2 regions of the Brevundimonas sp. GW456-12-10-14-LB3 genome follow, and region 2 is predicted to be linked to the other one. Evidence: riboswitches for the same ligand, from Rfam matches in the RefSeq annotation. Region 2 holds a riboswitch; the other holds the start of a gene.
What was found. Region 2 has a riboswitch for glycine ahead of gcvT (glycine cleavage system aminomethyltransferase GcvT). Riboswitches for the same ligand answer to the same signal wherever they lie in the genome.
Positions count from the first base shown of each region.

Region 1: another riboswitch for glycine. It lies ahead of AC07XS_RS00430 (TonB-dependent receptor domain-containing protein); the one in region 2 lies ahead of gcvT (glycine cleavage system aminomethyltransferase GcvT).

Region 1 covers NZ_JBWKZJ010000001.1:76,850-91,191, forward strand. The annotation lists gene kdpB (potassium-transporting ATPase subunit KdpB) at 1-644, opposite strand, end outside; gene kdpA (potassium-transporting ATPase subunit KdpA) at 663-2,372, opposite strand; gene AC07XS_RS00395 (potassium-transporting ATPase subunit F) at 2,391-2,474, opposite strand; gene AC07XS_RS00400 (hypothetical protein) at 2,852-3,202, shown strand; gene AC07XS_RS00405 (PA3715 family protein) at 3,226-3,744, shown strand; gene AC07XS_RS00410 (hypothetical protein) at 3,819-4,580, opposite strand; gene AC07XS_RS00415 (ATP-binding protein) at 4,824-5,270, shown strand; gene AC07XS_RS00420 (amidohydrolase family protein) at 5,382-6,386, opposite strand; gene AC07XS_RS00425 (prolyl oligopeptidase family serine peptidase) at 6,411-8,333, opposite strand; gene AC07XS_RS00430 (TonB-dependent receptor domain-containing protein) at 8,444-11,128, opposite strand; glycine riboswitch at 11,304-11,391, opposite strand; gene AC07XS_RS00435 (ABC transporter substrate-binding protein) at 11,599-12,690, opposite strand; gene AC07XS_RS00440 (response regulator transcription factor) at 12,744-13,406, shown strand; gene AC07XS_RS00445 (sensor histidine kinase N-terminal domain-containing protein) at 13,403-14,342, shown strand, end outside.
Region 2 covers NZ_JBWKZJ010000041.1:646-14,987, forward strand. The annotation lists gene AC07XS_RS13685 (adenosine deaminase) at 1-476, shown strand, start outside; gene pncA (bifunctional nicotinamidase/pyrazinamidase) at 665-1,300, opposite strand; gene AC07XS_RS13695 (class 1 fructose-bisphosphatase) at 1,297-2,268, opposite strand; glycine riboswitch at 2,426-2,521, shown strand; glycine riboswitch at 2,525-2,610, shown strand; gene gcvT (glycine cleavage system aminomethyltransferase GcvT) at 2,666-3,781, shown strand; gene gcvH (glycine cleavage system protein GcvH) at 3,920-4,285, shown strand; gene gcvPA (aminomethyl-transferring glycine dehydrogenase subunit GcvPA) at 4,420-5,766, shown strand; gene gcvPB (aminomethyl-transferring glycine dehydrogenase subunit GcvPB) at 5,781-7,349, shown strand; gene AC07XS_RS13720 (TetR family transcriptional regulator) at 7,377-7,988, opposite strand; gene AC07XS_RS13725 (SDR family oxidoreductase) at 8,066-8,989, shown strand; gene AC07XS_RS13730 (hypothetical protein) at 9,206-9,610, shown strand; gene AC07XS_RS13735 (DUF6789 family protein) at 9,753-10,223, shown strand; gene AC07XS_RS13740 (hypothetical protein) at 10,318-10,647, shown strand; gene AC07XS_RS13745 (hypothetical protein) at 10,640-10,783, shown strand; gene AC07XS_RS13750 (F0F1 ATP synthase subunit B) at 10,872-11,387, opposite strand; gene AC07XS_RS13755 (F0F1 ATP synthase subunit B family protein) at 11,387-11,929, opposite strand; gene AC07XS_RS13760 (F0F1 ATP synthase subunit C) at 12,008-12,232, opposite strand; gene AC07XS_RS13765 (F0F1 ATP synthase subunit A) at 12,296-13,084, opposite strand; gene AC07XS_RS13770 (AtpZ/AtpI family protein) at 13,089-13,445, opposite strand; gene ispH (4-hydroxy-3-methylbut-2-enyl diphosphate reductase) at 13,684-14,342, shown strand, end outside.

The DNA of each region.
Region 1 (14,342 bases), on a different contig from region 2:
ATGGCGATCATGCGGTCCAGGAAGGTCGAGCCCGGCTTGGCGGTGATGCGCACCTTGATCCAGTCGGACACCACGGTGGTGCCGCCGGTCACCGCCGAACGGTCGCCGCCGCTTTCGCGGATCACCGGGGCGCTCTCGCCGGTGATGGCGGCCTCGTTGACCGAGGCCACGCCCTCGATGATCTCGCCGTCCGAGGCGATGACATCGCCGGCCTCGACCAGGATGACGGATCCGATCTCAAGATCCGACGCATTGGTCGGGATCACCATGCCGGTCTCGGGATCGACGATCAGCTTGGCCTTGGTTGTGACGCGGGTGGCGCGCAGACTATCGGCCGCCGCCTTGCCCCGCCCTTCGGCGACGCTTTCGGCGACATTGGCGAACAGGACCGTGGCCCACAGCCACAGCGCCAGTTGCACCGCAAAGCCCGCCGATTGACCGCCGGCCATGGCCGCCGCCGCCGAGATCGTGGACAGAAGCGCCACGATCCAGGTGGTGAAGATAACCGGGTTCTTGACCAGTTTGACCGGGTTCAGCTTGACGAAGGCGTCGCCGACTGCGCGCCCGATCATCGCCCCGGAGAGACCGCCCGCGAGGGGCGACGCACCGCCGCCCTCGCGGGGATCGAGTGTGATTTGTGTCATGTCAGGATGTCCGAAGGATCAGGCGCCGGCGACCGCCGCGAGCACCTGGAAGTGCTCGACGATCGGTCCCAGGGCGAGGGCGGGTAGGAACTGCAGGCCGCCGAGGATGAGGATCACGCCGATCAGCAGGCCGATGAACAGGCCGTTGTCGGTGGGCAGTGCGCCGGCGCTGGGCGCCAGCTTGGGCTTGACGACCAAACTGCCGGCGATGGCCAGAACGGCGACGGCCGGAACAAACCGACCGAACAGCATCCCCAGACCCAGGGTCGTGTTCCACCAGGGGGCGTTGGCGGTCAGACCCGCAAAGGCAGAGCCGTTGTTCGCCGCCGCCGAGGTGTAGGCGTAGAGGATCTCCGAAAGGCCATGCGGGCCGTCGTTCAGCAGCCCCGCCAAGGCGTTGGGGAACACTGCACTGACCGCCGCGAAGCCCAGGATGGCCAGCGGCAGAACCAGCACCGCGATCATGGCGAACTGGATCTCGCGCGCCTCGATCTTCTTGCCCAGATATTCGGGCGTCCGTCCGACCATCAGGCCGGCGACGAAGACCGACAGCAGGGCCATGACCACCATGATGGCGATGCCCGACCCGATCCCGCCGGGCAGGATCTCGCCCAGCTGCATCAGGAACATCTGCAAGGCCCCGCCCAGCGGCATATAGCTGGCGTGCATCGAATTGACCGAGCCGTTCGAGGCGCCGGTCGTGACCACGGACCAGACGGTCGAGGCGGGCGCGCCGAAGCGGACCTCCTTGCCCTCCATATTGACCGAGGCGTCCACCTGGGCCGCGACCAGGGCCGGGGCCGGCTGGGTCTCAATCACATACATGGCCGCGCTGGCGACGCTCAGCAGGATCAGCGCCGCCGCCGCAAGAGCGCGGACGTCGCGTCCCGCCAGAGCCGTGCGGCCGAAGGCGAAGAAGGCCGCCCAACCCATGACGTTGATCGCCACGGCGCTGAGAAGATTGGTGATGGCGTTGGGGTTCTCGAAGGGATGGGCGCCGTTGACGTTGAAGACGCCGCCGCCGTTGATGCCCAACTGTTTGATCGCCACCTGGCTGGCCGCCGGAAACAGCGGCAGGCTCTGGGACCCGCCCTCGACGCCTGTCGCCTGAACGTTCGCCGCCAGGCTCTGCACAACGCCCAGTCCGCCCAGAACGACCGCCAGCACGAAGGCGGCGGGCAGCAGCACATAGAGGGTGGTCCGCGTCAGGTCGGCCCAGAAGTTGCCGACGCCCTCGCCGCGATGGGCGACGAAGGCCCGCGCCAGGGCCGCCGCTATGGTCGCCCCGGTCGCAGCCGACACGAAGTTCTGTACCGTCAGCCCGACCATTTGGCTGAAGGTCGACATCGTCGCCTCCCCGCCATAGCTCTGCCAGTTGGTGTTGGTGACAAAGCTGACGGCGGTGTTGAAGGCCAGGTGCGGCGACACGCCCGCAAACCCCTGCGGGTTCAGCGGCAGCAAGCCCTGCAGACGCAGGATGGCGTACAGCAGCACAAAGCCCGCCAGGTTGAAGGCCAGCAGGGCGCCGGCATATGCCAGCCAGCCTTGGCTGCGTTTCGGATCGACGCCCGCCGCGCCGTAAAAGACGGCCTCGACCGGCTTCAACATCGGGTCCAGCCAGGTCCGCTCGCCGTTCCAGACGCGCGACATATAAATGCCGATGGGCCAGCCGAGCATGACGGCCAGCCCAAGGGTCACGGCGATCTCGCCCCATCCTTGAATGTTCATGAAATCCGTCCCGGTTCCTCAGAACCGCTCGGGCCGCAGCAGCGCCGCGACCATGTAAACGGCGACGACAAGCGCCCCCGCCCCCCAGAGCATGGCGATCATCGTCACACCCGCTTCAACGCTGTGGCCAGCAGGGCGAAGACGGCGAACGCCCCTGCCCCGATCGCCAGAAAGATCACATCGGCCATGTCGGCCTCCTCGCTCAAAGTTCGAGCGGGACAGGACCATCAAGACGCATAATGGCGCGATGTGACTCCCAGCCCTTCGCCTAAAGGATTCATAAAAACCTGGATCTATCGGCCGGTCGCCTACTAGGCCTATCGCCTGGACGAAGAAGCGCGTCGTGGCTTCCCATTGGGAGTCTCCGTCGTCGATCCGTAGGAGAATTGGTCGCCTTTGCCAGGATGGACGGCGTCCCCTACGGATCGATCCACTTGCCCCAAGCCAAGGCCCCGACTTCCCATTGACCGGGAACTTCCGTGACGAAAACGATGCTCAATGTCTATCGGCAACAGACCATAGTTCAGCGGCTGTCAAAAGCTGTGAAGGGAGAGACCATGCGGACGGTCGGCGGATGGAGTCTGGCGACGCTGATGTTGGCGCTGTGCTTGCCGACGCTCGCGCGTGCACAGGATCAGGAATGCGGGGACATCGGGGCGATCGTTCGTCAAGCCTACCCCAATGCGGTCGCGGACGGCGAGCGCACTATGAAAACTGGAAATCGCACGCTCACCCTGCCCTCGCCCTCGTCGATAAACCCTCACGCCCTTCTGTCTTCGCCGGCGGGGAAGGCCAGGACTGCTTCTGGTCGCCATCCCGCTTATTGCTGAGGTTGGCGTGGATTCGACGCTGGGTGATCTTTGATGTGCTCGTCGTCGACGAGCCAACCGGCACGCCGCGCCATCGGCTCCGCATTCCCCACGCCATGGACGACGACGCTGTCCGGCTTTCCCGAATTTCTTTCGACACTGCGCCATACAGCCTCGGGCCAGATCGACTGGCGTTTGGCGTGAGACGCGAATGGGTCGGCAGTTCGCGCCCTAACCCGTTCAAGGAAACCACGCTGTCCCTCTACGAGCCACGGGGCGCGGCCCTCGCGTTAGTCTTAGACGACCTGATCGTCGAACGCAGTCAAGGGCAATGGGATCTGTCCTGCGCCGGCGAGACTGTTGTGACCGAGCGGATCCTTCGAATGGTCCCGGGCCAGAAGGGGCAGGATATTTCGGTGCTGGAGCGGATCACTCAGAGCACGTCTAGGGAGGCCAAGAACGGTGAGTGCAGCACGACCGACCAAGCGGTCGCGCCTCGCACGATCCGCCTTTCATTTGACGGCAAGCGCTATGACGTTCCCCGCCTGATCCAGCGACGCTAGCCATCTGGTCATAAGGCGACGCGAACGGCGATCTTGATGTCGCTGGTGCGCCACGACAGGTCATCTCTCCCGCGTCATGTCGCTGGGCCTGATGGGACGGCGACGGGCTTCTTGGGCGAACGGGCGATCGCCTCGGCCCTTTCCAGAAGGCTCTCCGTTCTGAGGAGGCGTTCGTGATCCGTGTGGATCATCCCCCGCACGATGTAGCTGCCGAGCAGGACGCCGAACCCGATAATGGCCAGCTCCGGGGCGAGGCCGGTGGCGAGCGCGCCGAGGGCCCCGGCCGGATCGCCCCCCTCCACGGCGGACTTGAGATTGGCGGCCGCTCCGACCGCAAGCTCTCCCTCCGGAGAGACGATGAACCGTACGGCGGCCGCGCTCGTCGCGATGAGACCAACGGCGATCGGTAGCTTGTCCGGGGTGCGCGCGTTGAGCTTCAACTCGAGACGCACGGATTTCAGCCGACTTGTGATCTCGTCCTTCGAGAACTGATCCGCTACCTCCCCGGCAAAGGAAGCCGCCAAATCGTGGCTGCGCTGGAACCGCCCCTGTGATCTCGCATGAAGTTCCCGGACAAGGACGCCGAAGCTGAAGACCCAGCTTAGGCCCACGAGACCGAGCCCCAGCAGGAAGGCTCCGGCAACGACCGGCTTGAGCCACGCTCTGATCGTCGCCGCGTTCAGGGCGAGAAGCCCACCCAGTATCGTGACGATCAGCGCCCCGACACCGATCACCGTCATCCATTTCAACACAGTCTCAAACCGTCCCTCCGGAGCGGAGGTCCGGTTGGCGCGGCACAAGGCGTCTATCGAATAGTCGGAGTTCTTGCCTGTCATGGCGGCGGTGTGGCCTCAGAACGTAAACTTTGAGTTGCGCTCCACAGCGCGCCCCTCAACCGTCGTCCAACACGAACACCTTGTGAGGGCCGGTTGCTCCGGCCGAGGCGCCACCATGGCGCGCGAACGTCTGGCGGAACAGGTGCAGCTCAAGGAGGCCGAGATCCGCTCCACCTAACTGCGCCTCAGAGAGCAGGAGCGAATGATCGCCATCAATGAGGAGCGCCAGCGCCGGGTGCCGACATGCACGACGGAGTCGGCGGCCATCTGGTCTCGCTGGCCCAGTTGAGAGGCGGCGCGCCCGATGTCGAAACCCTGCGCCAGGGCGTGCGGATCGCCATCGACGATCTGCGGCTGATCATCGACTCGATGAATGGCGTGGATGACTCGCTGGAGGTCGCCATCGCCATTTTCCATGAGCGCATGGCGCCCCGCCTGCGTCTGGTGGGTATCGAACTGACCTGGACCGCCGCGCCGGGCGCGCCCGTCGAGGGTTTCAGTCCGGAGGCCAGGATCAACATCTACCGTATTCTTCAGGAGGCGATCACCAACGCGGTCAAACACGCCCAGGCGTCTCGCGTGGACATCCGCCTTGAGAGCGAGTCCGAGGCCGTCGTCATATCGGTCTCGGACGACGGCATGGACCTGCCCCAAGGCTGCGGGATGGCGGCAAGAGCCTGCCCGACATGAGCCGCCGCGCGGCCCGGATCGGCGGAACGCTGGACCTGGTCCCGCTGAACCCCGGACTTTCAGTTCGGCTGCGGGCGCCCCTGCCCACCTGGTTCGCACGCCGCCCGGAGATTATGCCCCAGTTTTTAGCTCGACCTGCCTCAGCCGTAACGCTTCGGCCTCGTCTGAAGTCAGCGGCAACAAGGCCATGGCGTCGTTCAGATAGGCGTCCAGAGGGCCCGAGAACGGCCAGTCGGATCCTGGTACGAACCGATCGACGCCGATCCGTCGCATCAGATCGACCAGCCTTTCGCGATCTCCGGGCGGCGTGTCGGCGTCGAAGACCTGGGCTAGGTCGAAATAGAGGTTTGGAAAACGCTTGTGATCCGTCGCCAGCGACTGCCGGAAGGCCTCCAGCGCGTCCCAAGTGTTCGCATCCAGTCCGCCCCAGCCGCCCGAATGGGCGATGACAACCGGGACGCCGCGTGCATGAGGCAGAACCTGTTCGACGAAGACGCGCACATCCTGGGCGCCATAGTCGGAGGCGCGGGTTCGCATGTGGATCATGATGGTCAGGCCGGCGTCCGAGGCGGCGTCGAAGACGGCGGCAAGACGGCGAACCTGACCGGGATCGCGAAGATCGACGCCCGAGTTGGTCAGATGCAGCTTCAATCCCTTTGCAAAAGGCTCGCCTTTCCACGCTTCGATTTCGGCCAGAGCCTCGGGCGCCAGCGGATTGACCGAGATGAAGGCGACCAGCCGCTCGGGATGTGCGGCCGCGATGGCCACGGTGAAGGCGTTGGCGACATGGACGCGGTCGGCCGCGTCGGCCAGCGGCGGAACCATCATCGGGCTCTCGGCCAGATAGGCCGTGGACATGATCCAAGCCGTCTGGACGCCCGTCTGGTCCATATCCGCCAGAAGATCTTTGGCCGTCAGTGGTTTGACGAAGGCTGGATCACAGGCGCTGATCCGCCCCGGACTGTCGCAATAGGCCGTCAGAATCTCCCGAATGGCCGGGGCGTGGACATGGACATGATGGTCGGTACGAACCGGAGGACGGGTCTGGGACGTGGCGGGCGCCGCAGCGAGCACGACGAGGGCCGCGCCCGCCGCGACAAGGCGTTTGAAGAACATGGAGCGTGACTGGAACCGTGTCGCCTAGCGCGCCGCCTCGCCCAGCAGGGTCTGTTTCCAGAACAGAAGGCTGGTCCAGAAATAGTAGTCCTCGTTCTCCTTCTTGTGGAAGCCGTGGCCCTCGTTCTGGGCCAGCAGGTGCCAGGCCGTGCCTCCGCGGCTGCGGACCGCGCTAACGATCTGGTCGGCTTCGGAGGCCGGGACGCGGGGATCGTTTCCACCGGTGGCGACCAGAAGCGGAATGGTGATCTTGTCGACGCTGGTCAGGGGGGAGATGGCGTGAAGCTGGGCGCGCTGAGCCGGATCCCGTTCGTCGCCGTATTCCACCCGTCTCAGGTCGCGGCGATACGACTGGGTGTTTTCTAGGAAGGTGACAAAGTTGGAGATGGCGACATAGCAGTTCGCCCCCTTCAGCCGGTCGCTGTAATGCACGGCGGCGGCGTAGCACATGTAGCCGCCGTAGGAGACGCCGGTGACGGCGAAGCGCGAGGCGTCAAGGGTGGGATCGACCTCGAGCGCGTCCAGGAAAGCGCCGATGTCCTTGACCGAATTCTCGCGCTGGAACGGGCCGTTGTCCAGATTGACGAACCGGGTGCCGAAGCCGGACGAGCCGCGCACGTTCGGGAAGAAAAGGGCCACGCCCATCTCGTTTAACAGATAGTTCTGCGCGCCCAGGAAATCGGGGCGCGTCTGGCCTTCAGGACCGCCGTGGATATCGACAATCAGCGGCCGCTTGCCGGGGAATTCGGCGGGGTCGGGCCGGTAGAGGAAGCCGGACACCGTCTCGCCGTCGAAGCTCCTCACCTCGACCAGTTGCGGCTCGACGTTGACAGCAGGGTCCAGACCGCCCGTCTCGCTATGGGTCCATTGGGTGACGGCCAGGGTGGTCGGATCGACGGAGAAGGCGTCGCCGGAGACGCGCGCGGACGACAGGCTGAGACCGATCGCGCCCCATGGGGCGATGTCGATGGCCGGGCCGATGCTGTAGGGGATGACGCCTTCCGGCAGACCTGTGACGACCCGGACGGCGCCGGTCGCGACATCCATAACCTTCAGCCGCGATATCCCAGCCTCGTTGACCGCATAGGCGATGAAGTCGCCGTCCGGAGCGACGGCGTAGTCGCTGACATCCCAGCGGGCTTCTGTGCTGACCGGCACAAAGCCGTTCCGCACGATCCGCCCCAGACGCAGGAAGTCGGAATCCTTGTTCGAGGTCGCCCAGACGGCGCCGTCGGGCCCGTACTGAGGATCGACATAGGAGACCTGCGCGACGGGGTCGGTCAGCGGCGTCATCCGGCCCGAGGCGAGGTCCAGCTCATAGACAACGGCCCTGTTGATCGACATCCGGTTCAGGACCAGGGCCTTGGTCCCGTCCCTGGAGAAGTCGGCGATGTTCCAGCCGCCGCCGGACACCTGGGCCACCAGACGGTCGGTCGAGGGGTCGGCGGGATCGACCACATAAAGGTCCATGTCCGCGCCGTTGCGACGCGATGAGGCGTAGCCGACCCGCTTGCCGTCCCGACTCCAGGCGCCGAACCAATTGCGGCTCTTGCCGTCCGTAATCAGGCTCAACCGACCTGCGGCCAGGGTGTAGAGTTGATAGAATTCGTCGCCCCCGTTGTCCTTCTGGACAAGAAGGGTCTGACCGTTGGGCGACAGGGCGCCGGCCAGGATCGGCTCGGCCTCGAAACTGATCTGGGTTCGGGCGCCGTCAGGAGCAGCCACGACGTGAAGCTGATCCGTGGCGCCGAACCGCGTCTTGATCAGCATTGACTGATCGGCGGCGTTCCAGCCCAGGAAGGTCGCACGGCGCGTCTGAAGATAGGGCTGGGTCGCCGCGACCAGATCGTCGGGCACGGCGGGAAGGCCGTCGGCGACGATGGCGGCGGGCTTGGGCGCCTCGGCAAGGGCCGCAGGAGCGACGCTCAGGGCGAGCAGGAGAGCCATCGGCAGACGGGAAATCATGGCACAGACCGTGTGAAAAATGGGGGAGCAGAAGGGGAGATCGCCGGCCCAATGGAGGAGCGGGGCCGGCGATCCGGAGCGCAGAACCAGAACTAGAAGCGGTACCGCGCGCCAACCGTGACGTACCGACCGATGACGTCGTAATACGGCGAATAGAGCGACCCGACCGGCGGGTCCTTGTCGAACAGGTTGGTCGCATTGGCGTACAGCTCGACCCCGTTTGCGCCGTAGTGCGCCAGGTCGGCCGTCAGCCCTAGATCGACATAGGTGAAGGCGTCGATGTGGTTGTTCGAGATGGCGACGGTGCTGTTGTAGTCGCCCGCCGAGATGTAGCGCGCGCGCAGGTTCGCACCGAACACCTCGCCCTTCCAGCCGAGGCTGGCGTTGACCCGCAGCTTGGGTACGCCCAGGCCGAAAGAATAGCCCTGGGATTCGACATATTCGATCTTGGTCACGCCGTCGTCCGTGGTCAGGCTGTTCACCCAGGTGCCGACCAAGCGCATCATCACCCGGCCCGTCGCGCCCGGAACCCAGAGGTCGGCGTCGGAGGCGTAGGAGGCCTCGGCGTCGATCCCGTCCGTGTGGTACTCGGCCAGGTTCACATAGGTGGACATGGTGCGGACCAGATTGCCCGCCGAGTCGCGCTCGACCTTGGAGCAGAGGTCGAGGTTGCCGTTGTAGCAGCGGTTGACCAGATCCTGCGGCGCAATCGTCGTGATCACGTCGTCGATCTTGATGTCGTAATAATCCAGCGACAGGTTCAGGCCTGGGATCGAAGGCGGCGAATAGGTGACGCCCAGGGTCAGTGTATCGGCGGTCTCCGGGCGGAGGTTGGGATTACCGCCGCCGTTGTTCAGCGTATAAACTAAAGCCCCGTTCTTGGCCGGGTCATTGATGTTGTTCCAGCCGGTGGTGGTGGTGGTGAACAGCTCCGAAAGATTGGCCGAACGGATATCGCGCGACTGAGTCACACGGCCGCGGAAGCCGGGGAAGAACTCGTTGGTGGCGCCAACCTTCCAAGACCAGATCGAGCCCGTGGTGTCGTAGTCCGAGATGCGAGCTGCAGCATTGAACTGCAGGTCGTTCAGGATCGGCAGATCCTTGACGATCGGGACCAGGACTTCGGCGAAGGCCTCCTTCACGCTGAACTCGCCGGACATGGCCGAGAAGCTGAACGTCTTGAAGGCCTTGGCCGCGTCCAGCTCGCCAATACGCTGATCGGTCTGCTCCTTGCGGGCTTCCAGGCCGACGGCGATCGACACGTCGCCGGCCGGCAGGCTGAAGGGCTCGCCACGCAGGCTGACGCCGGCGACGTCCAGCTTGGTGGTGGCCCGCTGCTGAGGCGTGCCGGTGACATAATCGATGGCTTCCTGAGACGGCGCGCCCAGGCCAAAGAGATTGATCGGCACGCAGCCCGAGTTGGGATTGGTCAGGGTCACGCGGCAGACGGCTCGACCGCTCACGGGATCGATTACGGAATCGACCGCATTGGCGAATTCGGTCTTCAGCAGAAAACCGGGCGTATCGATATTATTCTCGAACTCGCCGTGGCTGTAGTAGGCGCCCCAGCGCCAGCTGTCGCCGAACTCGCCGTCCACGGCCAGAGTGGCCTGGGTGGTGACGCGCTCGAAATCGATCGTGGAATAGGACAGATCAGAGTTGAAACGTCCGAAGGTGAAGGACGTCTGGCCAGCGGCCGCCATCTGCTGCTTGATCGTGGACGACAAGAAGGCGTTGTCGATGCTGATCGTCAGATCGCCGCGATCGTGATCGCCGAACCAGACATAGTCGTTCCACATCCGCGAGTGACGGACGTCAGCCGTGACCCGCAGCTTGTCATTGATCTCATAGACGGCGCTGGCCAGCCCGGTGTAGCGGCGCTGCGGCGTGACCAACGGGCTGAGATCGTCATTGGACGGACCTTCGCCGCCGATCGAGTTGGTTCCGCTGACGGTGCCGTAATCGAAAGGCCGAAGCGTGCCGTCCGGGTTAAACACCTTACCGCGGTTCACGCCCGACAGGATCAGACCGCCGTAAGCGGCGTTGGCGAAGCCGACGTCCGGCTGCAGGGCGCCGTTGACGGTGGCCCATCGGCCGATATTCGGGCGCGACGCTTTGGGGATGACGCCTTCGTTGTCCAGGTATTCGCCGCCGATGACGAAGTGGCCGCGCCCGTCGGCGAAGTCCGCGCCCCAGGCGCCTTCGAACCGTTCCTGCTCAGCGTCGTCGTAGGAGGACACGCCGTATTCGGCGCCCAGCTTGCCGCCGCTGAAATAGCGATCAATGCCGATGTTCACTACGCCGGCGACGGCGCCTGAGCCCCAGGCGGCCGATGCGCCGCCCGTAACCACGTCGACGCTCTTGACCAGCACCGACGGCACGGCGTTCAGATCGTTCTCGCTGGACACGCGACGCCCATCGATCAGGACTAGGGTCCGGTTGATGCCCAAGCCGCGCAGATCGACCGGCGCATTGCCCGCACCGGTGTTGGTGCCGGTCGTCTGGGCCGATGTGGTGGCGCGGAATTGAGGCATGTCGTTGAGGGCGGCGGCGATATTCGGCCGCGCGCCAACCGACAGATCCTCGGCGGAAAGATGGATGGTCGGCGTCGGCGCCTCGAAGCCGGCGCGGTCGATCCGCGAGGCGGTGACGACAATGTCATCGACCGAGGCCGCATCCTCTGGAGCGCCCGCCTCCTGGGCATGGACAGAGGTGGCGCAGGCCATCAGCGCGATGGCGCTGCAATAATAGGTCAGGTTGCGATTAAGACGAGACAAAGCGAGATTCCTCATGGCGATGACGCCCCTCCCCAGGGTTGCCCAATGCGACCGGCGCTCTGCGGCGCCCGTTCGCCCCCGCTGTCATTGGGCCTGAGAGCTTCAGGCCGTTCGCCGACCCTTTCTCCTTCGGCGAGGCCGCATCCCCCGGATTCGACCTTCTCTCCAGCGTTCCTTCAGCAAGACGGTCCGTTTGCCTGAGCGTTTCCGGGGCGGTTGCGCCTTCGGCGTCGGCGGGAACCGATCTCTCCCGCCTTGCTGAAGCGAGTAAGATCGACCAACGAATGCCTGTCAAATCGGCACGCCTCGCAAGGATAATGCTTCTATTTTCACATTCATGCAGTTACATGCCGCTTTTGAAGCGCGTCAGTCGTTTGTCGCCGAGCGACTATCGGTCACCGCAGGATCGGTGAAAGCGAGGTGACAGAAACACCGCCTTCAGAAGAAAGAGACTTATCCACAGGAAAGCCTTAGGGGGCCCTAGGGTCGTCCGGCGCCCGTTCCGCCGCCTGCATGGCGGCCCGCCAACGCTGCAGAAGCCCCTCGCGACGCGCCTGATCGAGATTGGCGAGCAAGGCCGGTCCCACACGGACCGGCCGAGCGCCGGGGATAGAGGCGCGACGCTCGGTAAGAATGTCGCCGCGAGCTGGGCGGACCCCCAGGCCGGCGATGATCCTTTGCCCTTCACGCGATAAAAGAAAATCCAGAAAAAGCCGGGCGGCGTTGGGGTGGGCCGCGTTGCGGGGTATGAAGGCCACGCGCGAGACGGACAGATGATAGTCCTCTGGCGTAACCAGGCCGATATCGGGCGCCCGGGCGACCCACGACGCCCCGTAAGACTGGTTCATATTGTAGGCGAAGGCCATGCGGCCCTCAGCCAGTTGGCCCATCATCCTTTGGCCGGACGTATCGGCACGCGGATGAGTAGACCCCAGGGCAGTCATCAGGGCCCAAGCGTCGGGATAGATCTGGATGTCGGCCGACAGTTGCAGAAGCGCCACCCCGCTGCGTTCGGCGTCATACAGGGTGACCCGGCGGAAAAACCGGTCCGCGTCGGTAGACAGCCGTTCGAGCAGTTGGGCGTGGCTGCGCGGCACGATCTCCGACGGCAACCGCCTGCGATTATAGGCGAAGACGACGGGCTCGGCCGTCACACCGAACGCCTGGTCTCGCCAGACCGAGCCGTCCGGCATGGCCGCCCGATGCGGCGATCGATAAACTTGGGCGTAGCCGTCATTGATCAGCTTGACCTGCACGTCCATCGCCGTGCTCCAGACCAGATCCGGCCCCTCCAGTCCGGAGGCGGCGCGGGACTGGACTCGGTTCGCGATCAGGGTCGAGTTGATGTCCTCGAGCCGCACCGCGATCTCGGGCCAGCGCCGTTGAAACGCCGCCAGCACAGGCCCCATCAGGCTGGTGTTCGTGAGGATGTGCAGCCCGCCCTCGCGCCTGGCAAGCCATCGGACGCGGGGCGCCGTCGCGACCCCGTCCGGCTCGCCCGCGCAGGCCGAAACCCCCGCCCCCGCGAGCCCGAGAAGCAGATGTCGGCGATCCGTCTTCACCGGGGCGGGTTTCCCGCTATTGTACCGTTCATGATCCGCTCCTTCGCATCGCCATGAGAATACTGGTCGTCGAGGATGACAAGGCGCTTCGGCATTCGCTCGAGGCCAGCCTTCTGGCGGTCGGTTTCGAACTCCGCTCCACCGACAGCGGGGACCAAGCCCTTCATCTGGAAGCGACGGAGCGGTTCGACGCCGCCGTGTTGGACATCGGCCTTCCCGACATCGACGGTTTCGAGGTCCTGAAGGCCTTCAGACGGCGGGGATCGCAGACGCCCGTCCTGATGCTGACCGCGCGCGACGCCCTGGGCGACCGGGTGGCGGGACTGGATTTCGGCGCTGATGACTATCTCGTCAAACCCTTCGCCCCTTCGGAACTGATCGCCCGATTGAGAGCGATCGTGCGTCGACGCCAGGGTCGGGCGGCGGGCGCCGCGATCGTCGGCTCACTGGTCTGCGACTGGGACGCCGGCCGGGCCCAGGTCAATGACCGGGAACTGTCGCTCCGTCCGCGCGAATGGGCGGCCCTGCGCGTTCTGGCCTCGCGCGCTGGCCAGGTGGTGGATCGGGAGTTGTTGGCGGCCGAAGTCTTTCCGCAGGATGAGGCTCCCTCGCTCAACGCCCTGGAGATCCATGTCGGTCGGCTGAGGCGCCAGTTGCAGCCTGACGGCCCCGCCGTGACCAATATCCGCGGTCGCGGCTATCGTCTCGATCCATGAGCGAGGCGCCCGGCTCGCGCCGCCCCCACAGTCTGGTGACACGTCTGCTGATCGCCCAGGTCGCGCCCCTGGCCCTGTTCGCCGTCGTGGTGCTGGCGGTCGGGGCTTGGACGGCCCACCGCGTGGTGGCGGAGACGGCCGACCGCCTCCTGGCGGGGGCGCTGCAGACCATCCGGGAAACGGTCTCGGTCGCCGACGGCAAGGTGACTGTCGATGTCGCGCCCTGGACTCTGGGCCTGCTCGACGGTCCCGAGCGGGACGCCGTCTTCTACAGTGTTCGCGAGGGCGGCCGACTGATCACAGGCTATGAGGAGTTGCCGCGCCTGCCCGACGCCTCGTCGGATGCTCCGATCTTCGCCGACCTGTCCGTCCGCGGCGTGCCGGTTCGCATGGCCCAGCAAACCCTGACGATCCCAGGAAGACCCGCCCCCGTCACCGTGTCGGTGGCTCAGAGCCTGGACTCGCGACGCGCCAGCCTGTTGGATCTATATCGCAGCCTGCTGCTGCCACCCACCCTGCTCGTCCTGTTGGCCGCGCTTCTGATCTGGCCGGCCTTGAAGTGGGGCCTCAACTCGCTCAAGCGGCTGATCGACGACCTGACGCGCCGCCCCGGTCCCCGTGCCGACTTCGCGCCCGCCGACATCGACCTGGCGCCCCGCGAATTCCAGCCGGTGCTGACCGCCTTCAACCATCTCCTGGCGCGGCTTGAGGCCTCGACGTCGGGGGTTCAGCGCTTCGCAGCCGACGCCTCGCACCAGTTGCGCACCCCGCTTTCGGTCGTGGCGGCCAATCTCGATCTGCTGGCGGGCGCGCCCAGGACCTGGACCGCGCGGGAGAGGCGTCTGATCGACGACTCCCGCGACGCGGTCGCCGGCATGACCCGGCTCGTCGGCCAGTTGCTTTCCACGGCCCGGGCTGACGGCGCCCGGATCAAGT
Region 2 (14,342 bases):
TCCAGCGCGTCTTCGCCGCCGCCCGCGACCTGGGCCTGAAACTGTGCGCCCACGCCGGGGAGGAAGGCCCGCCGGCCTATGTGCACGAGGCGCTGGACCTGCTGCACATCGACCGAATGGACCACGGCAATCGCTCGATGGAGGACGAGGTTCTGGTGGATCGGCTGGCGCGCGAGCAGATGACCCTGACCGTCTGCCCCCTGTCGAACCTGAAACTGTGCGTGGTCGACGATCTGAAGAACCACCCCGTACCCGAGATGCTGCGCCGGGGCCTGCACGTCACACTGAACTCGGACGATCCGTCCTATTTCGGGGGGTATGTGAACGACAACTACAGCCGGCTGGCGGCGGCGGTCGGGCTGACGAAGGATCAGGTGACGCTGCTGGCGCGGAACAGTTTCGAGGGGTCGTTCCTGGGCGAGGCGGAGAAGGCGGCGTTCGTCGCGGAGGTAGAGGCGTACGCGAAGGCGGTTTGACGCCTCTTCTTTCGTCATCCTCCGGCAAGCCGCGTCTTCGCGGCGCGGACCGGGGGATCCAGCGGCCGAAGGCGAAATCCATCCGCCGCACGATGCGGGAGCACCTGGCCCGCGACAGGTTCGCGCTCTCGCGCGCCGCTGGGTCCCCCGGTCTCGCTAAGCTCGCCGGAGGATGACGAAAGAGGGGTTTAGCCGAGGAGGGTTTCGGCCCCGACCTCCGCCACCCCCATCGCCCGGAAACTGTCCCGGGCCGTCGCCTCGGTCTGCGGCGCGATGGCGCGGCTGGCGTCGGAGATGACCACGGCTTGGAAACCCTCGCGCACCGCATCCTCGGCGGTGAAGCGGACGCAGTAGTCGAAGGCCAGCCCGCACAGGAAGACGCGGGTCACGCGCAGGTCGCGCAGCAGGCCGGCCAGGCCCGTCGGGGTGCGATGGTCGTTCTCGAAGAAGCCGGAATAGGAATCCACTGCGGGGTTATAGCCCTTGCGGATCACGGCCAGGGCCTTTTGCACCGTGGGCGCCGCATCGGGGTGGAAGTCGGCGCCGGGCGAGCCCTGGATACAGTGGTCGGGCCACAGCATCTGGCGGCCGTAGGCGACCTCGATCTCGGTGAAGGGGGACGCGCCGGGGTGGTTGGAGGCGAACGAAATCTGGTCCGGGGTGTGCCAGTCCTGGGTCAGGACCACCCGGTCGAACCGTTCGGCCAGCCGGTTGATCAGCGGCATGATCCCCGCCCCGCCCTCAACCGCGAGACGGCCGCCCTCGCAGAAGTCGTTCTGAGGGTCGATGACCAGGAGGGCGTCAGTCGGACCGATCTTCATCATGCGCTCGCGTAGGCGTCGATCTCGTTGGCCGAGCCCAGGGCGACGGGGATGCGCTGGTGCAGATGCTCGGGCTGGATGTCGAGGATCGATTGAACCCCGTCCGTCGTCGCCTTGCCCCCGGCCTGTTCAACCAGGAAGGCCATGGGATTCCCCTCGTACATCAGGCGCAGCTTGCCGGGCTTGTTCGGCTCCCGCTTGTCCCAGGGGTACAGGAAGACACCGCCGCGCATCAGGATGCGGTGGACATCGGCGACCATGGCGGCGACCCAGCGCATGTTGAAATTCTTGCCCCGGGGGCCGTCCGCGCCCTTCAGCACGCCGTCGACATAACGCTGCACCGGCTCGGCCCAGTGGCGCAGGTTCGACATGTTGATGGCGAACTCCTTGGTGTCCAGGGAGATGGCGATGTCGTCGTGGGTCAGGATCCAGTCGCCGTCGTTCGACAGGGTGAAGCCCTTGACCCCTGCGCCCGTAGTCAGGACCAGCATGGTCTGGGGGCCGTACAGGGCGTAGAGGGCGGCGACCTGATTGCGGCCGGGCTGCATGAAGTCGGCCTCGGTCGGCGAAGGCGTCGCAGACTTCAGCACCGAGACGATGGTCCCCACCATGGCGTTGATGTCGATGTTGGACGAGCCGTCCAGCGGATCGAACAGGACCAGATATTGGCCGGTGGAATTGGCCGCCGGCTGAACCTCGTCCATCTCCTCCGAGGCGACGCCGGCGACGGCGGGACAGGCCAGGAGGGCGTCGGTCAGCATGTCGTTGGTCATGACGTCGAGCTTCTTCTGCTCCTCGTCCTGAACATTGATCTGGCCCGAGGCGCCCAAGGCCCCGGCCAGGGCGCCGCCGGCGACCAGAGTGCTGATGTCGGCGCAGGTGGCGGCGGCGACCGTCAGGACCGTCTTCAGCCCTTCCGGAACCTCCAGGGCGGCGATGTGGGCGTCGAGGCGGGTGCGGTCGGCGGTCATGGGATCGGTCCGGAGCGGCGGAGAGGGACGCTCCGTTCTTGGCGGGCGGACGCAGGGAGAGCAAGGGCGAGCCGACGCCGGACGTCAGGAAGTGCGACAAGGCGGCGTCAAAACACGCCTGCGCTTGACTTGCGGCCGGAGTCGGTGGCTTAGGTCGATTGCTCTCGCGGGAGAGATCGGCGCGCCTCGGCGGGTCGACGCCGAAGGCGCAACCGCCCCGGAAACGCTCAGGCAAACGGACCGCGAAGCATACGGACGCTGGAAAGCCGCTCTTCACGGGCGCGCCGACGGAGCAAGGCGACATGATTTGGTCGCCGGAATCTCTCAGGCTTCAGGACAGCGGGGGCGCGAGGACGGCGGAGCTCCGCCACAACACGCGACCGTGAAAGCCTGAACCATGACCGATCAGACCCTGAAGACCACGCCCCTGAACGCCGCGCACCGCGCCCTGGGGGCCCGGATGGTGGGCTTCGGCGGCTATGACATGCCGGTCCAGTATGAGGGCGTCCTGGCCGAGCACCGCTGGACCCGCGAACACGCCGGCCTGTTCGACGTGTCCCACATGGGCCAGTGCAAGATCACCGGCGCCGACGCCACCGCCCAGTTCGAACGGTTCGTGCCCGGCGACTATGAAATCCTGAAGGCCGGCAAGCAGAAATATTCCCTGCTGCTGAACAAGGACGGAGGGATCATCGACGACCTGATGGCCGGCCGCCCGGATCACGACGGCCTGTTCGTCGTCGTCAACGCCGGCAACAAGGACGAGGATTTCGCCTTCTGGTCCGCGAACCTGGAAGGCGACGCCAAGCTGACGGTTCTGGACGACCGCGCCCTGATCGCCATCCAGGGGCCGGAAGCCGCCGAGGTCATGAAGGCGCATGAGCCGGTGCTGGCGGAAATGGGCTTTATGGAATGCGCGCGTCTGATGCTGTTCGGCGTCGACTGCTATGTCTCGCGTTCGGGCTACACGGGCGAAGACGGCTATGAGATTTCGGTCCCGGCGGACCAGGCCGAGCGCATCTGGAACACGATCCTGGAAGACGCCCGCGTCAAGCCGATCGGCCTGGGCGCCCGGGACAGCCTGCGCCTGGAGGCGGGCCTGCCGCTGCACGGCCACGACATCGACCCGACCACCAGCCCGGTCGAAGGCGCCCTGACCTTCGCCCTGTCGAAGTCGAGGAAGGAACGGGCCGATTTCGCCGGCGCCGACCGCATCCTGAAAGAACTGTCCGCCGGTCCTTCGCGCGTCCGCGTCGGCCTGATCGTCAAGGAAGGCGCCCCGGCCCGCGAAGGCGCCGAGATCGCCGACGCCGATGGGAACATCATCGGCAAGGTCACCTCGGGCGGCCCCTCCCCCACCCTGGGCAAGAACATCGCCATGGGCTTCGTGCCGCCGGCCCATGCCGCCCTGGGCACGGAGTTGAAGGTCATCGTACGCGGCAAGCCCGCCGCCGCCGAGGTCGTCGCCATGCCCTTCGTGGCGCAACGCTATTACCGGAAGCCGAAGGCGTAACATTCACCCCGTCACCCTCGGGCTTGACCCGAGGGCCGGATTATCCGCCGCATTGCGTCGGGATCAACACAGAGAACGATCCGCCTCCGATCCTCGGGTCAAGCCCGAGGATGACGGGGTGGGAGATGGAGAAGAGAAATGAAATTCACCAAGGATCACGAGTGGGTCAGCCTGGACGGCGACATCGCCACCGTGGGCATCTCGAAACACGCCGCCGACGCCCTCGGCGACGTGGTGTTCGTGGAAGTGCCGGAAGTCGGCAAGACTGTCGCCAAGGGCGCCAGCTTCGCCGTGGTCGAGAGCGTCAAGGCGGCGTCCGACGTCTACGCCCCCGTCTCGGGCGAAGTGGTCGAGGCCAATGACGCCCTGTCGACCGCTCCGGAAACCGTCAACTCGGCCCCGGAAGCGGACGGCTGGTTCGCCAAGATCAAGGTGTCGGACGCCTCGGAACTGGACGCCCTGATGGACCAGGCCGCCTACGACGCCTTCCTCGCCACCCTCTAATCTCAAACTCCGTCACCCTCGGGCTTGACCCGAGGGCCGGAGGATCAACCACTCGTGCGAAGCCTAGACGCACGAGCCGCACAACATCCGATCCTCGGGTCAGGCCCGAGGATGACGGGTGAAGGAAACCGGCAATGCGTTACCTCCCCCTGACGCCCGACGACCGCACGGCGATGCTCGCCGCCATCGGCGCCAAATCGATCGACGACCTGTTCGTGGACGTGCCCGAAGCGGCGCGGCTGGACGGGCCTGTGAACCTGCCGCGGGTGGCGGGCGAGTTGGAGGTCGAGCGCGCCCTGTCCGCCATGGCCGCCAAGAACGCCACAGCCGGCGCCGTCCCCTTCTTCTGCGGCGCAGGGGCCTACAAGCACCATGTCCCGGCGACGGTGGATCATATCATCCAGCGGTCGGAGTTCCTGACCAGCTACACCCCCTACCAGCCGGAAATCGCCCAGGGGACTCTGCAGTATCTGTACGAGTTCCAGACCCAGGTCGCGAACCTGACCGGCATGCCGGTGGCCAACGCCTCGCTTTATGACGGTTCGACCGCCATGGCCGAGGGCGTGCTGATGGCGACCCGCGTGACCCGCCGCAACAAGGCGGTGATCTCGGGCGGGGTGCACCCCCACTACGTCAAGGCGACCGAGACCGTGGTCCACGCCGTCGGCGTCGAGACGCAAGTCCTGGCTCCCGCCGTCGACGCCGAGGCCGCCGTGATCGACCAGATCGGTCCCGACACCGCCTGCGTCGTGGTTCAGACCCCGAACGTCTTCGGCGCCGCAACGGATGTCACGAAGATCGCCGAGGCCGCCCATGCAGCCGGCGCCCTGCTGATCGTCGTGGTGACGGAAGCCGTGTCTATGGGCCTGCTGAAGTCGCCCGGCGAGATGGGCGCGGACATCGTCGCCGCCGAGGGCCAGTCGATCGGCAACGCACTGAACTTCGGCGGTCCCTATGTCGGCCTGTTCGCCACGCGCGAGAAGCTGATCCGCCAGATGCCCGGCCGCCTGACCGGCGAGACGGTGGACGCCGACGGCGAGCGCGGTTTCGTCCTGACCCTGTCGACGCGGGAGCAGCATATCCGCCGCGACAAGGCGACGTCGAACATCTGTACGAATTCCGGCCTCTGCACCCTGGCCTTCACCATCCACATGAGCCTGCTGGGCGAGACGGGCCTGCGCAAACTGGCCCTGCTGAACCACGAGAAGGCCCTCGCCACGCGCGACGCCCTGGCCGCCGTTCCGGGCGTCGAAATCCTGACCGACCGCTTCTTCAACGAGTTCGCGGTGCGCCTGCCCAAGAACGCGGCCGAGGTCGTGGATCAGTTGGCCGCCCATCACGTCCTGGCCGGCGTGCCCTACAGCCGCCTGGCCCCCGACGCCGGCATGGACGACGTCCTGCTGGTCGCTGCGACCGAAACCACCCTTGACGCCGACATCAAGCTCCTGGCGACCGCCCTCGCCAAGGTGCTGGCGGCCTGAGCGGAGACAAGACCATGAGCACCATGAACACCGTCGGCCGCCCGACCGCCCCGAACCAGGTACAGACCAAGCCCGCCACCCTGACCGGCGGGCGCGGCCTGTTGCAGAACGAGCCGCTGATCTTCGAAGGCGAAGGCTGGGGCAAGACCGGGGTCGACCTGCCCGAACCGAAGACCGATGCGTCGGACCTGGGCGACCTGGTCCGCAAGGATCCGATCGGCCTGCCCGGCCTGTCGGAGCCCGAGGCCATGCGCCACTATGTGCGCCTGTCGCAGAAGAACCACGCCATCGACCTGGCCATCTATCCGCTGGGCTCGTGCACGATGAAGCACAACCCGCGCCTGAACGAGAAGATGGCGCGTCTGGCCGGTTTTTCGGACATCCACCCCCTGCAGCCGATGTCGACGGTTCAGGGCGCGCTGGAGCTGATGGATACGCTGGCCCATTGGCTGAAGACCCTGACCGGCATGCCCGCCGTCGCGCTATCTCCGAAAGCGGGAGCGCACGGCGAACTGTGCGGCCTGATGGCCATCCGCGCCGCGCACGAGGCCTCGGGCCAGCATGAGAAGCGCCGCAAGGTGCTGGTGCCCACCAGCGCCCACGGCACCAATCCGGCGACGGCCGCCTTCGTCGGCTATACCGTCGTCGAGGTGGCCCAGACCGAGGACGGCCGCGTGGACGTCGCCGACCTGGCCGCCAAGCTGGGCGACGACGTCGCCGCCATCATGGTGACCAACCCCAACACCTGCGGCCTGTTCGAGCGCGACATTCTGGAAATCAGCCGCCTGACCCACGAGGCGGGCGCCTATTTCTACTGCGACGGCGCCAACTTCAACGCCATCGTCGGCCGGGTTCGTCCGGGCGATCTGGGCGTGGACGCCATGCACATCAACCTGCACAAGACCTTCTCGACGCCGCACGGCGGCGGCGGGCCGGGCGCGGGGCCGGTGGTGCTGTCCGACGCCCTGGCGCCCTTCGCCCCGGCGCCCTGGGTGGTGCATGACGATAACGGCTATCGCCTGATCGAGCGTGAGGAAGACGAGGCCGAACAGGCCTTCGGTCGCCTGTGCGCCTTCCAGGGGCAGATGGGCATGTATGTGCGCGCCCTATCCTACATGATGAGCCACGGCGCCGACGGCCTGCGTCAGGTGGCAGAGGATGCGGTGCTGAACGCCAACTACATCAAGGCCCGCCTGTCGGACCTGATGAGCGCGGCCTTCCCCGACGGCCCCTGCATGCACGAGGCCCTGTTCGACGACGAATGGCTGAAGGGCACGGACATCACCACGCTCGACTTCGCCAAGGCGATGATCGACGAGGGCTTCCACCCGATGACCATGTATTTCCCGCTGGTCGTTCACGGGGCCATGCTGATCGAGCCGACCGAGACCGAGTCCAAGGCCGAGCTGGATCGCTTCATCGAGGCCATGCGCCTGCTGGCCCAGGCGGCCAAGGCCGGCGACGTCGACCGCTTCAAGGGCGCCCCCTTCCACGCCCCCCTGCGTCGTCTGGACGAAACCCGCGCCGCCCGCTCGCCGGTGCTGCGCTGGACGGCCCCGGAAGGCTCGAACCAGGCGGCCTAAGCCGCTCTCGGCGTCCGCCGTCCTGGATCAGGGCGGCGGACGCTGGCCCGCCATGCGTCTCAGGACGGCGAAGGCTTCGCGGCCGAACCGTTCAGGCCCTTCGTCCGGATGGGCCAGCCAGGCCTCGCCGGCCAGTTTCATGATGCTGACGCCGATCGCCGCCGCGACGCGACAGGCGACGTCGTCCGGGGCCAATCCCTTCCGCTCGGCCAGGGTCTGGGCCAGCAGCCGCTCCACCCCTTCATACTTTGCGTGATCACCGGCCTGAAGGGCGGGCGTCTGATGGATCAGCCGCGTCAGGTCCAGCATGTCCGGCGTCTGGAAGCGCGCGGCGACATCGGCCAGCCCCCCCTCCACCATATCGAGCAGCGGTTCGTCGCACGGCCGGGCCGCCACCGCCTGGGCGATCATCTCAGGGATCTGGGCCTTGAGGGAAAAGACGATCTCTTCCTTGGAGCCGAAATAGTTCAGCAGGGTGCGGCGCGATACGCCCGCCGCCGCCGCCACCTCGTCCAGGGTGGCGCCGTCAAATCCCTTTTCGATGAACAGCCGCAGGCCTTCGGCCTGAATGCGGGCGTGGGTTTCCAGCCGCTTCCGCGCACGCAGACCCTGCTCGCCAGGAAAAACTTTTTCTTGCACTTCTTGCATATTTGCACCGGATGCAGATATGCAAGCCGGAGCCCTTCGGAAATTCAGTTCACCCCAGGATAGCCGCAATGACCCAATGGACGACAGCCGATATTCCCGACCAGAGCGGCAAGCTGGTCATCATCACCGGGGCGACCGGCGGCATCGGCTTGGAGGCGGCGCTCGTTCTGGCTGGAAAGGGCGCCGAGATCGTTCTGGCCGCGCGCAATCCGGACAAGGGCGATCAGGCGGAACGGCTGATCCGCAGTCGCCACCCTGAGGCCCTCGTGCGGTTCGAACGGCTGGACCTGGCGGACCTCAGCTCTGTCGCCGCCTTCGCCGAGGCCCTCCTGGCGGCGGGTCGGCCGGTCGACATTCTGATCAACAATGCGGGCGTCATGGCCGTGCCCCGTCGCCGAACGACCATCGATGGTTTCGAGATGCAGTTCGGAACCAACTATCTATCCCACTTCGCCCTGACCGGCCGGCTCCTGCCACTGCTGACGGCGGCTCAGGCGCGAGTGGTGCAGTTGTCCAGCGTCGCCCATCGCGGCGGTCGGATTCAGCTCAGCGATCTGAACTATCGCTCCGGTTACCGGCCCTGGCCCATCTATCAGCAGTCCAAACTGGCGATGTTGATGTTCGCCCTGGAGCTTCAGCGCCGCAGCGATCGCGAAGATTGGGGCCTGACCAGCGTGGCCGCCCATCCCGGTTTCGCCCGGACGGATCTGATCGCCAACGGCCACGCCGGCAGCCCGCCCGGACTTTTCGCCTTGGTCAGCCGCCTTCTGGCGCGCGTGGCCAGCCATTCGGCGGCCGACGGCGCCTTGCCGATCCTGATGGCGGCGACCCTGCCCCAGACCGAACCCGGCGCCTATTACGGCCCTCAGGGCTGGCAGGAGATGCGGGGTGCGCCCGGCCGCGCCCTCATCAAGCCCCAGGCGCTGGATGTCGAAACCGCCCGCGCCCTGTGGTCCGAGTCCGAACGCATGACCGGCGTCCACTACGGCTGACCAAGGCCTAGCCGCGTCCTGTGGGACACAGACTGCGACAATCCGGCTTCATGACCAAAGCTTCATAGGAAAGCCACGGATCGGCCATCGAACCGGATCTTAAGGGGTTATGTGACAACCTCGCCACGGTCGCTCTTTCCCTTCCCGGCTTGGGATCGGGTGGGCGTGGCGACCGTTGTCACACCTCAGTCAGTCCTCCTCCCTCCCGGCGCCCTCGTGATCTCCGCACCCGCTCTCGTCCTGTCCTCCGCCTCGCCTCGCAGCCGCAAGCTGCGGGTGCTGAAGCGTTGGGCCCTGATGGCGGGCGGGCTGTTCGTGGTCCTGCTTGGCATTCTGATCGCCCCCCTGCCCGGCCCCGGCGGCGTCCCGGTGATCGCGGTCGGCCTGATGCTGATCCTGAAGAGCTCCTTCTGGGCCAAGCGACAGTTCATCCGCGCCCAGTACGCCCGGCCGAAATGGGTCTATCCCTTCCGGCGGCTGATGCGGAAAAAGCCGGAGTTCGCGCCGGTTTTCTGGCAACAGGCCTTGCGCGCCGAAAAGGTGATCCTGACCCGGCGGCGGCGCGGCCTGATCCGTCTGCGCAAGGGCCTTCGCCGCTACATCCGCAAACTGTTCCGCTGACCGTGCGCGCATCAGCGATCATTTCGCGCCTGCGTTGCTGCGTTCGCTAACCACGGCAACGTGAACGCCGACCGTCCGAGTCAGGCGTATTCTGTCCCAGCGTTATCAGAGAACCAGAAAAGCGTTGGGAGGCGCTAAGGTCATGATGTCACGCTTACAAAAAGGTCTGATCGCCGGTTTCGCCGCCACGTTCGCCGTGTCCCTGCTGGAAATACCCAATCTGTTCCTGAACTGGTTCGACCCGTTCCAGAGCGTCATCGCCGCCCTGATCGGCATGCCCGACGCCCTGGCCGTGGGCTGGATTCTTCATGCGGTGACCGGGGTGCTGATCCTGGGTCCCCTGTTCGCCTACCTCTGCCCGCGACTGCCCACCGACACGCCCGAGACCAAGGGCATCGTCTTTGCGGTCGGCGCCTGGGTGGTGATGATGGCCGGCGTCTTCATGGTCGGCGACTACCGCACCTTCAACGCCGGCTCGGGCTTCGGCACCATCGCCTGGCTTCTGGTCACCCATGCCGTGTTCGGGATCGTCCTGGGCAATGTCTATGCCCGGCTGGTCGCGCGCGACAAGCGCCAGACGCCCCATGTGATCGGCGGCGCCACGGCCCACTGATCTCGGCGGGCCGGACGGCCTGGTCTCCAGGCCGTCCCTGCGTCCGGCTTCCTACACAGACGAACCGGACGGTGGGCCGACGGCTTCCCCTGCGATGAACCGCAAGGAAGATCCGACGCGCCGAGGGCGCATCCGCTGGGAGCCTCTGCTGGTCGGCGGCGTGGTCCTGGCCCTGATCGCCTATTACCTCGTCGCTGAGGTGATCTGGCGAAATCCTCAGGCCGCCAGCGACAGCGAGACGGCCGTGGTCCAACCGGCCGTCGTGCCGCCGCCCGGCGGCGCCGTCCCGCCCAGCGCGCCCGCCGTGGCGCCCGGCGACAATCCGGCCCTGCGCGGCCAGTCGGCCGTGCGCGGCGACGGCACGCCCCTGAACGGCTCCACCACCTCGACGCCGCCCCCGCAGCCGATGCAGACCGATGACTGAACCCGACCGCGATCCGGACGGCTTCAGCCGCCGCAGTGAAAGCGGCCCGCCCTTCCGCATCATGGGCGGGGTCATCGTCTTCATCCTGGTGATGATCGCTGTGGTTCTGACGGTCAGCGGCGTCATCGGGCGCTGAGGGGCCGCCCCAAAACGACTTCGGCCGAAACCGCCAGAGCGATTTCGGCCGAAGGACGGGCGTTGAGACCCGGTCAGACTTGAGGTCGTCAGTTCAGGCGGTCGCCGATCTGGGCGATGGCGGCGTCCAGCAGCGGATCCTTGGCGCCGCCGGCGAGGCGGGCGGCCAGGATCTGTTCCGCGGCCTTGGCGGCCAGGTCGGCGGCGGCGGCCTTGACCTCGGCGGACGCCTGGGCCTCGGCCTGGGCGATGCGGGCCTCGGCCATCTTCTGGCGACGCTCCAGCGTCTCTTCCAGCTTGGCCTTGGATTCGACTTCCAGACGACGGGCGTCGGCTTCCGCCTGGGCCATCATATCAGCGGCCTGGGCCTCTGCCTCGGCCTTCTCCTTGCGGATTTGGGCCAGCAGGGCTTCGGCCTCGGCGCGCAGACGGGCGGCCTCGTCCAGGTCGGCCTGGATCTTGGCGCCCTTGGCGTCCAGCTGGGCGGCGACCATCTTGGGCACGCCGACGGCGATCAGAATACCGAAGAAGATCAGCAGGCCGACGCCGACCCAGATCTCGGGATTCGACAGGTCCCAGATGCCCGGTTCAAAGATCAGGTTCATCAGGCGGCTCCCTTGGCGAGGTCGAGTTCGGCCTTGGTCGCGGCCTGGCCGGTCAGGCGCTCCACCATGGCGCCGGCGGCGTCGGAGGCGATGGTCGAGACATTGCCCATGGCGGCGTCGCGGGTCTTGGCGATGGCGGCCTCGGCTTCGGCGATGCGGGCATTGACCACGGCTTCTTCAGCAGCCTGGCGGGCGTTGGCTTCTTCCGTCACGCGCGCCTTGGCGGCGGCGGCGGTGGCGCGGGCGTCGGCGCGGGCCTTGGCCAGGTCGGCCTGGGCCAGGGCGGCCTGCTCGGCGGCCTCGGCCTGGACCTGACGCGCGGTGGCGACGGCGCCGGAGATGGTCTCGCGACGTTCATCCATGACGCGGCGCAGGCGCGGCGCGAAGACCTTGGCGATCAGGAAATAGAGCAGGAAGAACAGGACCAGCAGATAGCCCATCTGCCCGGCCCAGTGCTGGGTCTCGAACTGGGGCAGTCCGCCGCCGCCGTGGCCTTCGGCCTCGGTGGTCGCGTGGGTGTCGTGAGAAGTGGGTGCGGCCATGGTGTCCGTTCGTCCGAAAAGCAGAAAGGCGGCGACGGCCTCAGCGAGAAGCCGCCGCCGCCCTAAACCCCGGATAGATCAGGAGTTCAGGATCAGGATGCCCAGCACGAAGGCCAGGATGCCCAGGGCTTCGGCCAGAGCCGCGCCCACGAACAGGTTGCCGACTTGCGAGGCGGCGGCCGACGGATTGCGCAGGGCGCCGTTCAGGAAGTTGGCGAAGATGTTGCCCACGCCGATGGCCGAGCCGATCATGCCGAGGGTGGCCAGGCCGGCGCCGATGTACTTGGCGGCTTCAGCTTCCATGGTGAGTATCCTTGTTTCAGTCAGGTGGGTTGGAAGGAGGGAGTTCTCGAACTGGGCCGGGCCTTAGTGGCCTTCACCCAGGTTGACCACATCATTGAGATAGATGCTGGCCAGAACGGCGAACACGAACGCCTGCAGGAAGGCGACGAGGAATTCGAGGGCGGTCAGGGCGACGACCATGGTCATCGACAGGGCGGCGATCGGCAGGCCCCACAGGCCCAAGCCCTCGCCGACGAAGGCGCCGGCGCCCAGGGCCACGACGAAGCCGGCGAAGATCTTCAGCGCGACGTGGCCGCCCAGCATGTTGCCGAACAGACGAAGAGCCAGGGTCACGGGACGCAGCAGGAAGGACAGGAACTCGATCGCGCCGACGACGGGGCGCAGCACCAGAGGCGCGCTGGCCGGCCAGAACAGTTTGAAGAAGCCCAGGCCGTTCTTCAGGAAGCCCACACCGATGACCAGCAGGATGGTCAGGGCGGCGAAGGTGACCGTAACCGCCAGCTGCGACGTCGCGGTGAAGCTGAGGAACATGCCCAACAGGTTCATCACCAGCACCAGGAGGAACAGGCTGAAGACGAACGGGAAATATTTGCGGCCGTCGTGGCCGATGATCGAATCCGTCACCCCGTCGATCATGTCGAACAGGCTTTCGCCGGCCGTCTGCAACCGTCCCGGCACCACCTTGGCGCTCGAGGTGACCAGTTGCAGGAACAGGACAATGGCCACGAAGGCGACCGTCATGGCGACGTGCGAATTGGTGATCGCCAGCTGGGTGTGGCCGAAGACAGGCAGGTTCACCGCGCCGAAATCGACGAGCGGCTGGATCTTAAACTGGTGAAGCGGATCGGCCATCAGCCTATCGGTCCTCGTCTTCCTCGTCGTCGAAGGGGACCGATTTCGGTTCGATCCCGCTCGCCTTCGCCTGCGCCATCAGCCGGTTGGCCGTGCGGCGCGCCATGTAAATCGACAGGGCGAAGCCCAGAAGGACTCCGCCGATGATACCCCAGGGATTGGTCCCGAACAGTCGGTCCGCCCCAAAACCTAGCCCCAAGCCCAGGAAGACCCCGCCGAGCAGTTCGGCGACGATCTTGTAGGCCTGGCTCGTCACCGCCTGAGCCGCGAGGTGCTCCGACGCCTTCTGAGCCGTCTTGTCCTCCAACGCGGATGCGCTGTCTTGGAGGCGTTTGATCGCCTCTTCGCGCGATTCCGACATTGGGGACATGGCCTGTGCGCTCAGCGCCCGAACAATGTGTTGAGGCAGGTCTGAATTCGGCGCGGAAACTAATCGTGAGCGGCCGGTTGGTCAAGGCGTCGTGAACTTAGTCTAAATCTTTGTTCCGAATGGATTTTCACTGAGAACCAGCCGACCGTGGCGATGCGTCGCTGCCTTGAGGTGCGGATTCGCTCGCCCCGCATGGCGATATGGTCCGCGAACGACTAGGTTGGCGGTCATGAATATGCACGTCCCCTCCCCTGCGCCCGAACGCCGCCCGATCGCCGTGCGGCTGGCGACGCCGCGGGGCTTCTGCGCCGGGGTTGATCGGGCGATCCAGATCGTCGAGCGCGCCATCGAGAAGTTCGGCGCCCCTGTCTATGTCCGCCACGAGATCGTCCATAACCGCCATGTGGTCGAGCGGCTGAAGGCCATGGGCGCCGTCTTCGTCAAGGAGTTGGACGAATGCCCCGACGACCGGCCGGTCGTCTTCTCGGCCCATGGGGTGCCCAAGTCCGTGCCCGCCGCCGCCCGGTCGCGCGACCTGCTGTTCCTGGACGCCACCTGCCCCCTGGTGTCCAAGGTCCATGTCGAGGCCGAGCGTCATCATGCCGCAGGTCGCCACATCATCCTGATCGGCCACGCCGGCCATCCAGAGGTGATCGGCACCATGGGCCAGCTGCCGCCCGGCGCCATCAGCCTGGTCGAGACCGAGGCTGATGCGGAAGCCTTCGAACGCCCCGGCGACGCCCCCCTGGCCTATGCGACCCAGACCACCCTGTCGGTCGACGACACGGCCGGCATATTGAAGGTGCTGAAGCGGCGCTTCCCCGAACTGCCCGACCCGCACAAGGAAGACATCTGCTACGCCACCACCAATCGGCAGGAGGCGGTCAA